DNA from 4 places in the Paenibacillus sp. GQ49 genome. Region 4 is predicted to be linked to each of the others. Evidence: predicted binding sites of a transcription regulator. Region 4 holds the regulator's gene; each other region holds the start of a gene.

Region 1 (3,218 bases), on a different contig from region 4:
GCCAATTGTCAAAGAGACAGAAACAGCGAATACAATCACAGTGGCTGTAGATGGCAGTACGTTTTTGCCTGATGCAACAAAGTCCATTAAGCGAGATTTTAGTGAGGGTTTGACACTCAAAAAAGCATTACTTAATAGCGGACTGGTTGATTTTACGGCAGATGGCAAACGGATTCAATCCGTCGGTGAAGTTTCTCTGGATTCTTCGCTTAGCTGGGCTGTCAAATTAAATGGCAAGGATATTGAGCAGGAAGATTGGGACATGGAACTTCATGCCAAAGATGAAGTGATCATTTACGTGAAAGCCGCTGACAGTGGGGGGGATGGCGTTGCATATCAGACAACGTTACTCAAGGTTAGCGGTGGAAACATTATGCCAACCCTTAATCGTCAATATGCCGGCGTCTACGTTCAAGAGTGCACAGTTCGCGATGTGTTGAAGTCCAGCGGCATTGTAAGAATGTCGGAGAATAACAAATTTGTCGTTTCGGTCGAGAATGTCACGCCTCGTATGAATGAGCGGTGGGTCATTATGGTGAATGACAAAGAATTAATGGAAAATGGTCTCGACATGAAATTGAATCCACGTGATGCGGTAAAGCTTGAATTGACCAATGCATCCTAAGTATACCAAGAAGCCCAATCTCTTTTTAGAGAACTGGGCTTTTTTTCATTAAATATATAAGCAATATCCGATTAGCACAGTCAAATATTAAATACGACAGATCTCGTTCGGGCAAAGTTCACAGTGACAGATCCCTTGCAGCATCTTCAGATCTTTGATAACAATCATGCCATTGTCATATTCAATCCCATCTTTCTTACGCAGGTCGCTTAACATGCGGTTTACACTTTCACGAGTGGCTCCAATCATATTGGACAGGTCCGTGTGGGTAATTTTTTTGTGAATAATGACATGCTCTCCATGAGGCTCACCATACGAATTCGACAACCGAATGAGGGTGGAGCAGAGTGCACCCGGTTTGCCATATAACATGAGATCCCGGAATTTGGTCTGTGTCAACCGGTGGTGGATGCCCATCCATTTCATAAAATCGATCGCAAAGTCACAATGCTGGCAGATTAACATTTCCAGGTCTTTATGCTCCAGTACACCAATCTCACTGTCCTCCAGCACTTCCGCTGAGAAGCTGTGTTTAGAGCCAAAGAAGGGATCAGCCTGCCCAATCATATCACCGGATTGATACATGTACATGATCAGTTCCTTGCCTTCATCCGTGGATTTGGTGATCTGGGCACGACCTCGTTTCATATAATAAAGTTTGTCAGAGATGTCGCCTTCCCAGTACAGATGTGTACCTTCCGGATAGGTTCTATCTTTCATGGTAACCAGCAGATGGTTGAAATTCGCTTCCGAGAAACAGTTGGTATTACCGCGCTTTTCCAGTACAGTTGTTAGTTCTCTCATTAGTCTATCTCCCCTTTATGTCCATCGGACGACCTTCTGTAGTGAGCAGTAGCCTCCGAGGTTCGCCGCAAACCGTTGCCGTCCTGATCAGGGTCATCTCGGCCGGGAGGAAGGACGGTACAAATTGCGGTGGTTCAATTTTTAAGTTCAGTATATACCTAATCTTACCGTTTGAGGGGGAAGGAAAGGGGGCAAAAATGACGAAATTTCAAACATTGTGATTAAATTCACTTTTGATGGAGAGGATGAATTTTATAGCCCTCTATTTTAAATAGGAAGTGAAAATGGTCGTGTGAAGGACACTACAAAACTTAAATTAAATTTGTTATACTTTGTGAAAAAAATCACATATTTAACCTTTTACCCATGGTACGATGTGAATGTAAAGAAGAGAGACAAACCAAAACGAACCTTTAGGAGGATGAGGGAGATGGCTGTAAAGAACGAAGTCGCCCCAGCAAAAGAACCGACAGCAGGTCAGTATATTCAAACGTTAATCGACAAAGCGAATAAAGCACACGCCGCATTCATGAAGATGGACCAGAAGCAGATTGACCGGATTGTGCAAGCAATGGCGCTTGCGGGTCTAGATAAACATATGATGCTCGCCAAGATGGCCGTAGAAGAAACAGGCCGCGGAGTATATGAGGATAAAATCACCAAGAATATATTTGCTACAGAATATGTGTATCATAGCATTAAATATGACAAAACGGTAGGTGTAATTGAAGATAATGAGTACGAAAGCTTCCAGAAAATTGCGGAGCCGGTTGGGATCATCATGGGGATCACCCCAGTAACGAACCCAACATCAACAACGATGTTTAAAGCACTGATCTCCATCAAGACGCGTAACCCAATCATCTTTGGTTTCCACCCATCTGCACAGAATTGTAGCCGGGAAGCTGCTAGAATCTTGCGTGATGCAGCGGTGAAGCATGGTGCACCAGCAGATTGTATTCAATGGATTGATGATCCTTCCATGGATCGTACAAACGAACTGATGAATCACAATGATGTGGCTCTCATTCTGGCAACAGGCGGATCAGGCATGGTACGTGCAGCGTACAGCTGTGGTAAACCTGCACTGGGCGTAGGACCGGGTAATGTACCTTGCTTTATCGAGAAAAGCGCGGATATCAATCAGGCAGTAACGGATTTGATTCTGTCCAAGTCCTTCGACAACGGTATGATCTGTGCTTCCGAACAAGCGGTCATCATTGAAGAACCGATCTTTGATCAAGTGAAGAAAAAAATGATTGCAAATGGCTGTTACTTTGTTAACAAAGATGAAGCAGCAAAATTGACAGCAGGTGCAATTAATGCCGAGAAATGTGCGGTGAACCCGGCGATTGTTGGTCAATCTGCGGTGAGCATTGCGAAGTTGTGCGGTATTGAAGTTCCAGCAGGCACCAAAATTCTTGTGGCCGAGATTGAAGGGGTAGGTACCAAATTCCCATTGTCGGCTGAGAAATTAAGTCCGGTACTGGCTTGTTACAAAGTCAAAACGGCAGCAGAGGGCATTGAGCGTGCAGCAGAAGTGGTTGCTTTTGGCGGCATGGGTCACTCCTCGGTTATCCACTCCACAAATGAAGAAGTGATCGGCAAATTCGCAGATCGTCTGCAAACCGGACGGATTATTGTGAATTCACCATCCACACACGGTGCCATCGGGGATATCTACAACACAAACATGCCGTCATTGACACTGGGATGCGGATCATACGGACGTAACTCGACTTCTTCCAACGTAACCGCTGTAAACTTAATCAATGTGAAAAGGGTGGCT
Region 2 (3,218 bases), on a different contig from region 4:
CCAGTTCAAGCTGGGCATGATAACGATCCATGAAGCGCTCGCCCTTCACATTGCGCAAATATGCCCCTTCGCCGCGTACGGCTTCTGACACCAGGAAACGCGGGGCTCCCGGGTAACAAAGAGAGGTGGGGTGAAATTGGATAAATTCCATGTCACGAACAATAGCCCCAGCCCGATAGGCCATGGCTACACCATCGGCAGTAGCTACATCCGGATTCGTCGTGTATCGGTACAGCTGCCCTGCTCCACCAGAGCAAAGAACAGTTGCCTGTGCCTTTACAAACACTTGCGATCCGTCATCCTTCTGAACCAGAGCGCCAATGCATCCCCCTCGATCTCGATCTGTAATCAGGTCAACAACAAAATGCTCATCCCATACTTCAATCCCAGGATGTTCATTCACTTCAACAGCAAGCGCACGTACAATCTCATATCCCGTTGCATCTCCGTTGGCATGCAAAATACGGCGGTGGCTATGCGCACCTTCCTGCGTCAACGCCAACTCGCCGTTCTCCAGATCAAATAAAGTACCCAAACGAATCAGTTCCTTCACTCCGTCCGGACCCTCATTCACCAGTACCTCTACCGCTTCGGAGCGGCATAAACCCGCTCCTGCTACAAGTGTGTCCTGCAAGTGGTAAGCAGGCGAATCATCCTCAGCAATAACCGCAGCGATGCCTCCCTGCGCATATCTGGTGTTACTTTCAAGTAATGACTTCTTTGTGATCATTAATACACGTTGTTGTTCGCTTGCCTTAATGGCAGTAAACAAACCAGCAATCCCTGAGCCTATAACCAGTACATCCGTCTCTACCATGGGTAGCGCAGACAGATCAAAATCAACTAAATATTGCGGTATCATGTTATTCACCTGTCTTGGAGCAAGAGTAGCGCATCCTACTTTACCAACAACATGCGCTCTAGCGATTCTCTGGCTTTGTCGGCAACGGCCGGTGGCACGTAGATTTGCGGCTTCATCGTTTCCAGGCATTTCACCAGTTTCTTCAAGTTGTTCACCTTCATGTTGGGACATACGAGGAACTTGGTAGCAAAGTGGAACTGTTTATCCGGACTATCCAGACGAAGCTGATATCCTGTACCATCTTCGGTACCTACGATAAATTCCTTCGCTGATGAATTTTTGCAATACTCCAGAATAGCTGTTGTGCTGCCTACAAAATCACCCATTTCTACAACCTCAGGGCGACACTCTGGATGGACAACAAACTCCGCATTGGGATGCTTGGCTCTCATCTCCACCACATCTTTGACTGTAAGCATATCGTGAGTGTTGCAGTAACCTTCCCATATAATCATTTTCTTGTCTGTATGCTGCTGCACATAATGTCCCAGGTTTTTATCCGGTACCCAGATAATTTCGTCGGAATCCACCGATTGAATAACCCGGACTGCGTTCGCTGATGTACAACAGATGTCAGTCTCTGCTTTGATCTCAGCCGAGGAATTGATATACGTAACCACCTTGGCATTAGGATGTTGTGCTTTCAATTTGCGTAGTCCATCCACATTCACCATATCTGCCATTGGGCAGCCCGCACGTTCGTCCGGGATAATAACTGTTTTATTTGGCGCAAGAATTTTAGCGCTTTCACCCATAAAATGAACACCACAGAAAACGATCACATCCGCATCTGTCTGTGCTGCCTTCTGGGCTAACAGAAATGAATCTCCACGGAAGTCGGCAACCTCCTGTACTTCGTCACGTTGATAATAATGGGCAAGAATAATGGCATTACGTTCCTTTTTCAACACCATAAGCCGCTCACGCAGCTCGCGGTTCATCTCAGCCTTGCGCTCTAAAGCCAGAGCTTCCACCTGTGATCCTCTCCTTTATCGGGACAGCGTCATGCGCTGTTTCGTGGGCTAACCTAAGTCGTTATCTTCGCTTGAGAAACGAATCACAAGCGGTTTAACAACTAATTTACACAACGTTCACGACTCTGTCAATAAATGAAAAAGGCCCGGGACAGCGCTGTAACCACCTGTTTGCTAACTGGTTCGCCATCTAACTCCCGTTTATCTTTATCTATCCTCTTTTAAAATAATGGATAAAAAAAGAGAGCCTCGAGGGCTCTCTTGATTTCACCTGCTATCATAGCCAGATGTATTATGCATTAAGACGTTGGCTTCGTTCCGCCATCATCCGGGTTATTGTTATTACCCTTTTCCAGATTCGGAGCTTCGTTTGGAATATCTCCGGCTGGTGGCTCAGGCGTTTCATCTTTACCTTGAATACGAACACGCACATCACCGATGGTGTCGATGATTGGCTCTCCGCCTTCAGTTGGTGTGCCTTCACCATCATTGTCATTCTCTGCTTTTGGAGTCAAAGAACCTGTTTCGATCAATTGCTTGATCTGATCCATTTCCAAAGTCTCAACCTCAAGCAAAGTTTGAGCGATCAGGTGCATCTCTTTTGAATGTTTAACAAGCAAGTCCTTACACTTCTCATAACAATCATTGATAAAGCGTTGCATTTCCTGATCAATCTCGTAAGCAATGGAATCCGAGTAATTCTGTTCATGACCGATATCCCGACCAAGGAATACCTGTCCTTGTGAACTTCCGAATTGCATAGGTCCCAATTTCTCACTCATACCGTATTCCATAACCATGCTGCGAACAATACCTGTCGCTTGCTGGAAGTCACTGTATGCACCAGTACCAATTTCTCCGATGAACAATTCTTCAGCTACACGACCCCCGAGAAGTCCGGTTACTTTATCCAGCAATTCCTGCTTGGTAACCAGCATACGGTCTTCTTTTGGCAACATGATTACATATCCACCCGCACGTCCGCGCGGAATAATGGTCACTTTATGTACCATATCAGCATGTTCGAGGAAGTATCCTACAATGGTATGACCTGCTTCGTGATAAGCAACGATTCGTTTCTCGCGATCACTGATGACACGGCTTTTCTTCTCCGTACCAACGATGACACGGTCAATCGCTTCGTCAACTTCCTTCATGGAAATATCTTTACGGTTACGACGCGCTGCAAGCAATGCCGCTTCGTTCAAGAGATTCTCCAAATCCGCACCAGAGAAACCTGTTGTACGCTTCGCGATAATATCCATCTTCACATCTTTGGTCAGTGGTTTATTACGGGAATGTACTTTCAGGACAGCTTCACGACCTCTTACATCAGGGCGGTCAACCGTAATTTGACGGTCAAAACGTCCAGGACGCAGCAA
Region 3 (3,218 bases), on a different contig from region 4:
AGCGCCGAAGAATTGCATTTGTTTCCCGATCTTCATAGCCGACACACAGCAAGCAATACCGTAATCGTCACCGTAGATTGGACGCATCAGGTCATCATTCTCATACTGGATTGAACTTGTTTCAATGGATACTTTACTGCAATAATCTTTGAAAGCTTCTGGAAGTTTCGTTGACCAGAGAACAGTCAAGTTTGGTTCTGGTGCAGGACCCAGGTTGTGCAGTGTATGCAGGAAACGGAAGCTGTTTTTGGTTACACGTGTTTCACCATTCACGGACATACCACCGATGGACTCCGTCACCCATGTTGGATCTCCACTGAACAGTTCGTTGTAATCCGGTGTACGCAGGAATTTGACAATCCGCAGTTTCATTACAAAATGGTCAACCAATTCCTGAGCCTGTTCTTCGGACAGAATCCCTTCTTGCAGGTCACGTTCAATGTAGATATCCAGGAAAGAAGATACACGTCCCAGTGACATCGCAGCACCGTTCTGTTCTTTGATCGCAGCGAGATAACCGAAGTACAACCATTGGAACGCTTCTTTTGCTGTTGTCGCTGGCAAGGAAATATCGAACCCGTGCATATCGCCCAATTGTTTCAATTCTTGCAATGCACGAATCTGTTCAGACAATTCTTCCCGCAGACGAATGACATCTTCATCAATAACATCAACTTCGAGTGCATTCAGTTCGCCTTTTTTGTTACGAATCAGGAAGTCTACCCCGTACAAAGCTACACGTCGATAGTCACCGATGATCCGACCACGGCCGTAAGCATCTGGCAGACCTGTAATAATTCCTGCTTTACGCGCTGCACGCATGTCGGAAGTATAAGCATCGAATACACCCTGGTTGTGTGTTTTGCGAATATTTGTAAATATATCAATGACGCCCTGTGGCATTTCAAAGCCATATGCCTCACATGCGTCAATCATCATGCGAATTCCGCCTGTTGGTTGAATGGAACGTTTGAACGGAGCATCGGTCTGAACGCCGACAATCTGCTCTTTGGATTGATCCAGATAACCGGGTTGGTGAGAAATAATAGTACCTGGTGTGTTCACGTCAACGTCAAGGACACCGCCGTTATCACGTTCTTTTTTGGTCAGATCAGATACGATCTCCCACAATTCTTTGGTATTCTGGGTTGCACCTGCGAGAAATGCTTCGTTTCCGTAATACGGAGACAAGTTGTGTGCCAGAAAATCATTCACATCTACGGATTTGGTCCATGTTCCTTTGGTAAAGTTTCTCCAGCCTGTTTGTTGTTTGACATCTTTTTCAATCACCGACATCGTAATCCCTCCACTAATTTGGATTTCTGGACACATAACATCTTGCTTCATTCGTAGCATTGTGTGCCCAGAGCCGCGATTAATGTGAATTGTTTCACATAAACCGGAACATGTTCTCTCTACTTGGGAACCGGAACCGCGGGATGAATGTTTTTCTTACATTTTCAGTATACGACTTGGGGCTTTCATCATCTGTGATTTTTGTCACAAAGCCAGTGAACTAACTCACTCCACCTGCGCTGTGTCCCATTGAACCCGGTAAATTCACACTTAGCCACTGCGCGGGCAGAACAACTTCCGATCGCTGTTATCCCCGGATTTTTTCAATTTTATTTTTCAAAGGGGAAAATCCGGGGATAAAGGCGAACGCTCCGCTTCTTCAGTTTTTTCTGCCCTCTCCGTTATTGTGTGAACATCTGGTTCAAACGGCCACATCACGAATTCCGTGCCACCTCTTTAGAACATTTTGCTCCTCCATGCTCGGAGCAAAACAAATCTTAAAATAAATCCTGAAAAACAGATGCTCGCTCTTCTGTTTTTCTGCCCTTTTCTTTATTGTCGAACATCTGGCTCAAACGGCCACATCACGGATTCCGTGTAACCTCTATAGAACCTTTTGCTCCTCTATGCCCGGAGCAAACCAAATCTTAGAATAAATCCTGAAAAACAGATGCTCGCTCTTCTGTTTTTCTGCCCACTCCGTTATTGTGTGAAAGACGGCAATCGGGGCTCCCCTCTCGGGGAACCCTGATCTTCTTGCCGTAAAGCACGCTTTGTTCTAAATTTATTATTCAAACTTTCCGTAGAAAGCGTTGCGGTATACATCAGCCAGTTCAGTTACCAGCGGCAACTTCGGATTGGCGGTTGTACATTGGTCTTCGAAGGCACGGTCAGCCAGATAATCGACATGTGCTTCAAAGTCTTTGGCATCAAATCCGATTTCCTGGAATGATTCTTCAATACCCAATGTTTTGTTCAATTTGCGAATGGCATTGATGAGACTGGTTACGCCTTCTTCTGTCGTACGAGCAGGCAATCCCAAGATGCGGGCGATTTCGGCATACCGCTCATCCGCTACAAAGTGCGAATATTTCGGGAACGATGCAAATTTGGTCGGTTTTTTCGCGTTGTAACGAATGACGTGTGGCATCAGGATCGCATTGGTGCGTCCGTGTGCGGTGTGGTACTGACCGCCCCATTTGTGCGCCAAGCTGTGGTTAATGCCCAGGAATGCGTTGGCAAATGCCATACCGGCAATTGTGGAAGCATTATGCATTTTCTCACGTGCCAGTTTGTCACCTTGCAGTGCGGATTGCTCCAGGTATTGGAACACCAGTTGGATTGCTTTGATCGCAAGTCCATCCGTGTAATCATTTGCCATGACAGACACATAAGCTTCAATCGCGTGTGTCAGTACGTCCATTCCTGTATCGGCAACGGCTGTTCTCGGTAGGGAGTATACAAACTCCGGATCGACAATCGCCACGTCTGGTGTCAGCTCATAGTCGGCCAATGGATATTTGGTGTTACCTTGATTTTTATCTGTGATAACAGCGAACGATGTAACTTCAGAACCTGTACCGGATGTGGTTGGAATCGCTACAAATTTCGCTTTTACGCCGAGACGTGGATATTTGTAGATCCGTTTGCGGATATCCATGAATTTCTGTTTCAGGTCGTTGAAGTCCGTGTCCGGATATTCATAGAACAGCCACATGGCTTTGGCAGCATCCATCGGTGATCCACCGCCAAGTGCGATAATGCAGTCTGGTTGGAAGCGGCGCATCATTTCGGTTCCGCGGTCTACCGTTGTTGTCGATGGATCTGGCTCAACATCAGAGAATACTTCGATCGCTACTGGCATTTGGCGTTGCCGCAGATAGTGTTCTACCTTTTCAACATATCCAAGCTTCACCATCATG
Region 4 (3,218 bases):
CCAGCCTATGAGAGTCTTGTGATTGACGAGGCACATCATCTGGAGGATGTCGCTGGTAAACATCTTGGAATGCATATGAAATATTTCACCTTGGTTCATACGCTGACCCGTCTGTTTAAAGACAGTCGTAATGGACAGCTGCCTATGCTTCGTTCGCAGTTATCCGGGCATGAAAATTCGGTGCAATGGGGCTCCATGGTGGATCAGATGTTCCCGCTCGCTCTTGAAGTTAAGGAGCTGTGGGATCGTATGAGCGATGCCTTGTTTGGTCTGTTGCCTGAACGAAGTGATGCTTCACCGGGAGAGACGGGGCAATTTTCACTGCGTCTGAAAGCATCTCAGAAACCTGCAAAATGGCAGGAGTTGCAGGATCTGGAGAACCAGATCTATGTGACTCTGGGCGATTTGGTTCGCAAAGGGGACAAATTGCTGCTTGAGGTGAAAGAAGATCAGGATGATTATCAATCGGATAGTCTGATCACGGACATTACAGGACTGCTGAAAGATCTGACCACATTGAAGGAGAATCTACGTTTCTTCATGCGAATGGATGACGCCAAAACGGTGTACTGGATGGAAGCCAGCGGCCAGTTCCGCAGTAAATCTCTCCAGCTGTATGCCGTACCTGTAGATGTGAGTGCACAACTTAAGGATTTGTTTTTTGACAAAAAGAAAAGTGTTGTGCTTACATCGGCTACGCTCTCGGTAGATAAGTCATTCCAGTTCATGATTGAGCAGCTTGGCTTGCAGGAAGCTTCCGAGAATAATCGGCTGTTAACATCAATGCTGCCATCACCTTTCAACTATCGCGATCAGGCACTTCTGGTGATTCCGCGTGATTTCCCAAGTGTGAAGGGAAGTGTGGGTGATGCGCACTTTGTTAATATGCTGGTGCAATCACTTGCAGAGACGGCAATTGCTACGCGTGGACGCATGATGGTTCTGTTTACTTCATACAAGATGTTGCGACAGGTCTATGATCCGCTGAAGGAGGCGCTGTCTGGCAACGACATCTCGTTGCTTGGTCAAGGCGTTGATAGTGGAAGTCGTTCCAAATTGACTCGCAGGTTCCAAGATGCCAAAGCTACGGTACTTCTGGGCACAAGCAGCTTCTGGGAGGGTGTAGATATCCCGGGTGATGCGCTGACCTGTCTCGCTATTGTAAGATTGCCGTTCCAGCCACCGAATCATCCGTTGGTGGAAGCCAAGAGTGAGTTGCTTCAGGAACAGAAGAAAAATCCGTTTATGAAACTGTCCGTGCCTCAAGCGGTCATTCGTTTCAAGCAGGGATTTGGCCGATTGGTGCGTACAGCAAAGGATAGAGGCATTGTGATTGTATATGATACACGGGTGATTGAAGCGTATTATGGTAAATTCTTTTTATATTCATTACCTGGTCCCAAAATGGAGCATATGCTCACGGAGCAGATGGTTCCACGAATTACCGAGTGGTTGGAAAAACCTGCTAATGAACAAAAATAATGGTTTTTTGTTCGTTATATCATTGCATGACACTATTGTTTGGAGTTAAACTTTATTAGATATTCCCAGATCCGATTTAAGTAGTTGCACGCAAGAACTTATAACCTAAATTACAAGGAGCATTCTGTATAAAATGTCACGTTTATCTTTGAGTTTATACAGAATGCTCATCTTTTCATTTATTATTTTATCGTGGCCTTGGTAAGGGGGAGCAAGAATGAAATCGGATAAAATTTCGGAAGCGGTGGTACGACGTCTGCCTGTATACTTGCGTTATTTGAACGAGTTGCATCAGCGTGAGGTGGCTACTGTTTCTTCTCAAGAGCTTGGACAGAGGCTGGATCTGAATCCGGCGCAAATTCGTAAAGACCTGGCTTACTTCGGTGATTTTGGTCGTAAAGGGATCGGGTATGATGTATCCTATTTGATCGAGAAAATTCGTCACATTCTCAAGATTGATCAGCAAATTAATGTAGCTCTGGTAGGCGCGGGTAATCTAGGTCAAGCCTTGTCCAACTACAACGCATATCTGAAAGACAACATGAAGATTGTTGCTGTATTTGATGCATATGGACCGAAGATAGGTAGTCAAATCAACAGTTTGACGGTAAAACCAATGGATGAATTGACGGAAGCGGTTAAAACGGATAACATCCGCATCGGAATTATCACGGTTCCGGATACGGAAGCCCAAAATGTAGCCGATCAGCTTATTGAATCCGGAATCGAAGCGATCCTTAATTTTGCACCAACAATTCTAAAAACACCGCCGCATATCCGCATTCACCATGCTGACTTTACAACGGATCTGCTTAGTTTGGCCTATTACTTGGAGACTGGAAAGGACGACGAGGAAGATGACAACAAATAGATGGGTAATCCACAACGGCAAATTTGCCGTTAATGAAGGCACAACATGGAACGTGGTTCACGGATACATGGTTGTTGAGAATGACAAGATTGTGCATATTGGTGAGACATTGCCTGATGAAGACAAAAATTGTACCAAAGTGGATGGAAAAGGATTGTTCTTCCTGCCGGGTCTGATCAATACGCATGGTCATGCAGCAATGTCGTTGCTCAGAGGGCACGGAGACGATCTTGCGTTGCAAGTATGGTTGCAGGAAAAAATGTGGCCGATGGAAGCAAAAATGACTTCACAAGACGTATATTGGGGAACTTCGCTATCTGTGCTTGAAATGTTGAAAGGCGGAACTACAGCTTTCCTGGACATGTATGATCACATGGATCAAGTGGCCAAAGTTGTGGAGCAATCCGGCGTTAGAGCAGCACTGGCACGTGGTGTAATCGGGCTGTGCTCGGAAGAAGAGCAATTGCGGAAGCTGGAGGAGTCGGCAGCGTTTGCACGTGAGTGGAATGGACAGGCAGATGGTCGCATTACAACCGTAATCTCGCCACACGCCCCATATACATGCCCTCCTGACTACATAGAGAAGCTTGTACAGGTCGCGAATGACCTAAACCTTCCTCTTCATACACATATGTCTGAAACGCTTCGTGAAGTGGAGCAGAACGTGGCTGATTATGGACTGCGTCCTGTGGCACATCTCGAGAAACTGGGATTTTTCTCCCGTCCATCTCTGGTTGCACATGCGGTGCATCTGAATGACGAAGAGATTGAAATTTTGGCCCGTCATGATGTGGCTGTATCCCATAACCCGGGAAGTAACCTGAAACTCGCTTCCGGTGTTGCGCGGGTACCTGCATTGCTGAAA

What was found. Region 4 encodes Rex, which represses fermentation and respiration genes when NADH is low (regulators of the CRP and FNR family bind a similar motif). Its sites were predicted from a motif close to TTGTGAAATATTTCACAA; they were not measured.
Region 1: adhE (bifunctional acetaldehyde-CoA/alcohol dehydrogenase) is a predicted target of Rex. The motif match lies at 1,762-1,779, and genes of this name have one in related genera.
Region 2: nadA (quinolinate synthase NadA) is a predicted target of Rex. The motif match lies at 1,908-1,925, and genes of this name have one in related genera.
Region 3: pflB (formate C-acetyltransferase) is a predicted target of Rex. The motif match lies at 1,379-1,396, and genes of this name have one in related genera.

The regions. Positions count from the first base shown of each region.
Region 1 covers NZ_JCAXEL010000002.1:141,582-144,799, reverse strand. Annotated here, with positions in the region: gene AC6CIF_RS05235 (hypothetical protein) at 1-625, shown strand, start outside; gene AC6CIF_RS05230 (Crp/Fnr family transcriptional regulator) at 713-1,429, opposite strand; gene adhE (bifunctional acetaldehyde-CoA/alcohol dehydrogenase) at 1,860-3,218, shown strand, end outside.
Region 2 covers NZ_JCAXEL010000029.1:47,782-50,999, reverse strand. Annotated here, with positions in the region: gene nadB (L-aspartate oxidase) at 1-862, opposite strand, end outside; gene nadA (quinolinate synthase NadA) at 898-1,836, opposite strand; gene ftsH (ATP-dependent zinc metalloprotease FtsH) at 2,136-3,218, opposite strand, start outside.
Region 3 covers NZ_JCAXEL010000002.1:138,245-141,462, forward strand. Annotated here, with positions in the region: gene pflB (formate C-acetyltransferase) at 1-1,296, opposite strand, end outside; gene adhE (bifunctional acetaldehyde-CoA/alcohol dehydrogenase) at 2,084-3,218, opposite strand, start outside.
Region 4 covers NZ_JCAXEL010000016.1:64,343-67,560, reverse strand. Annotated here, with positions in the region: gene dinG (ATP-dependent DNA helicase DinG) at 1-1,482, shown strand, start outside; gene AC6CIF_RS23195 (redox-sensing transcriptional repressor Rex) at 1,700-2,353, shown strand; gene AC6CIF_RS23190 (amidohydrolase) at 2,340-3,218, shown strand, end outside.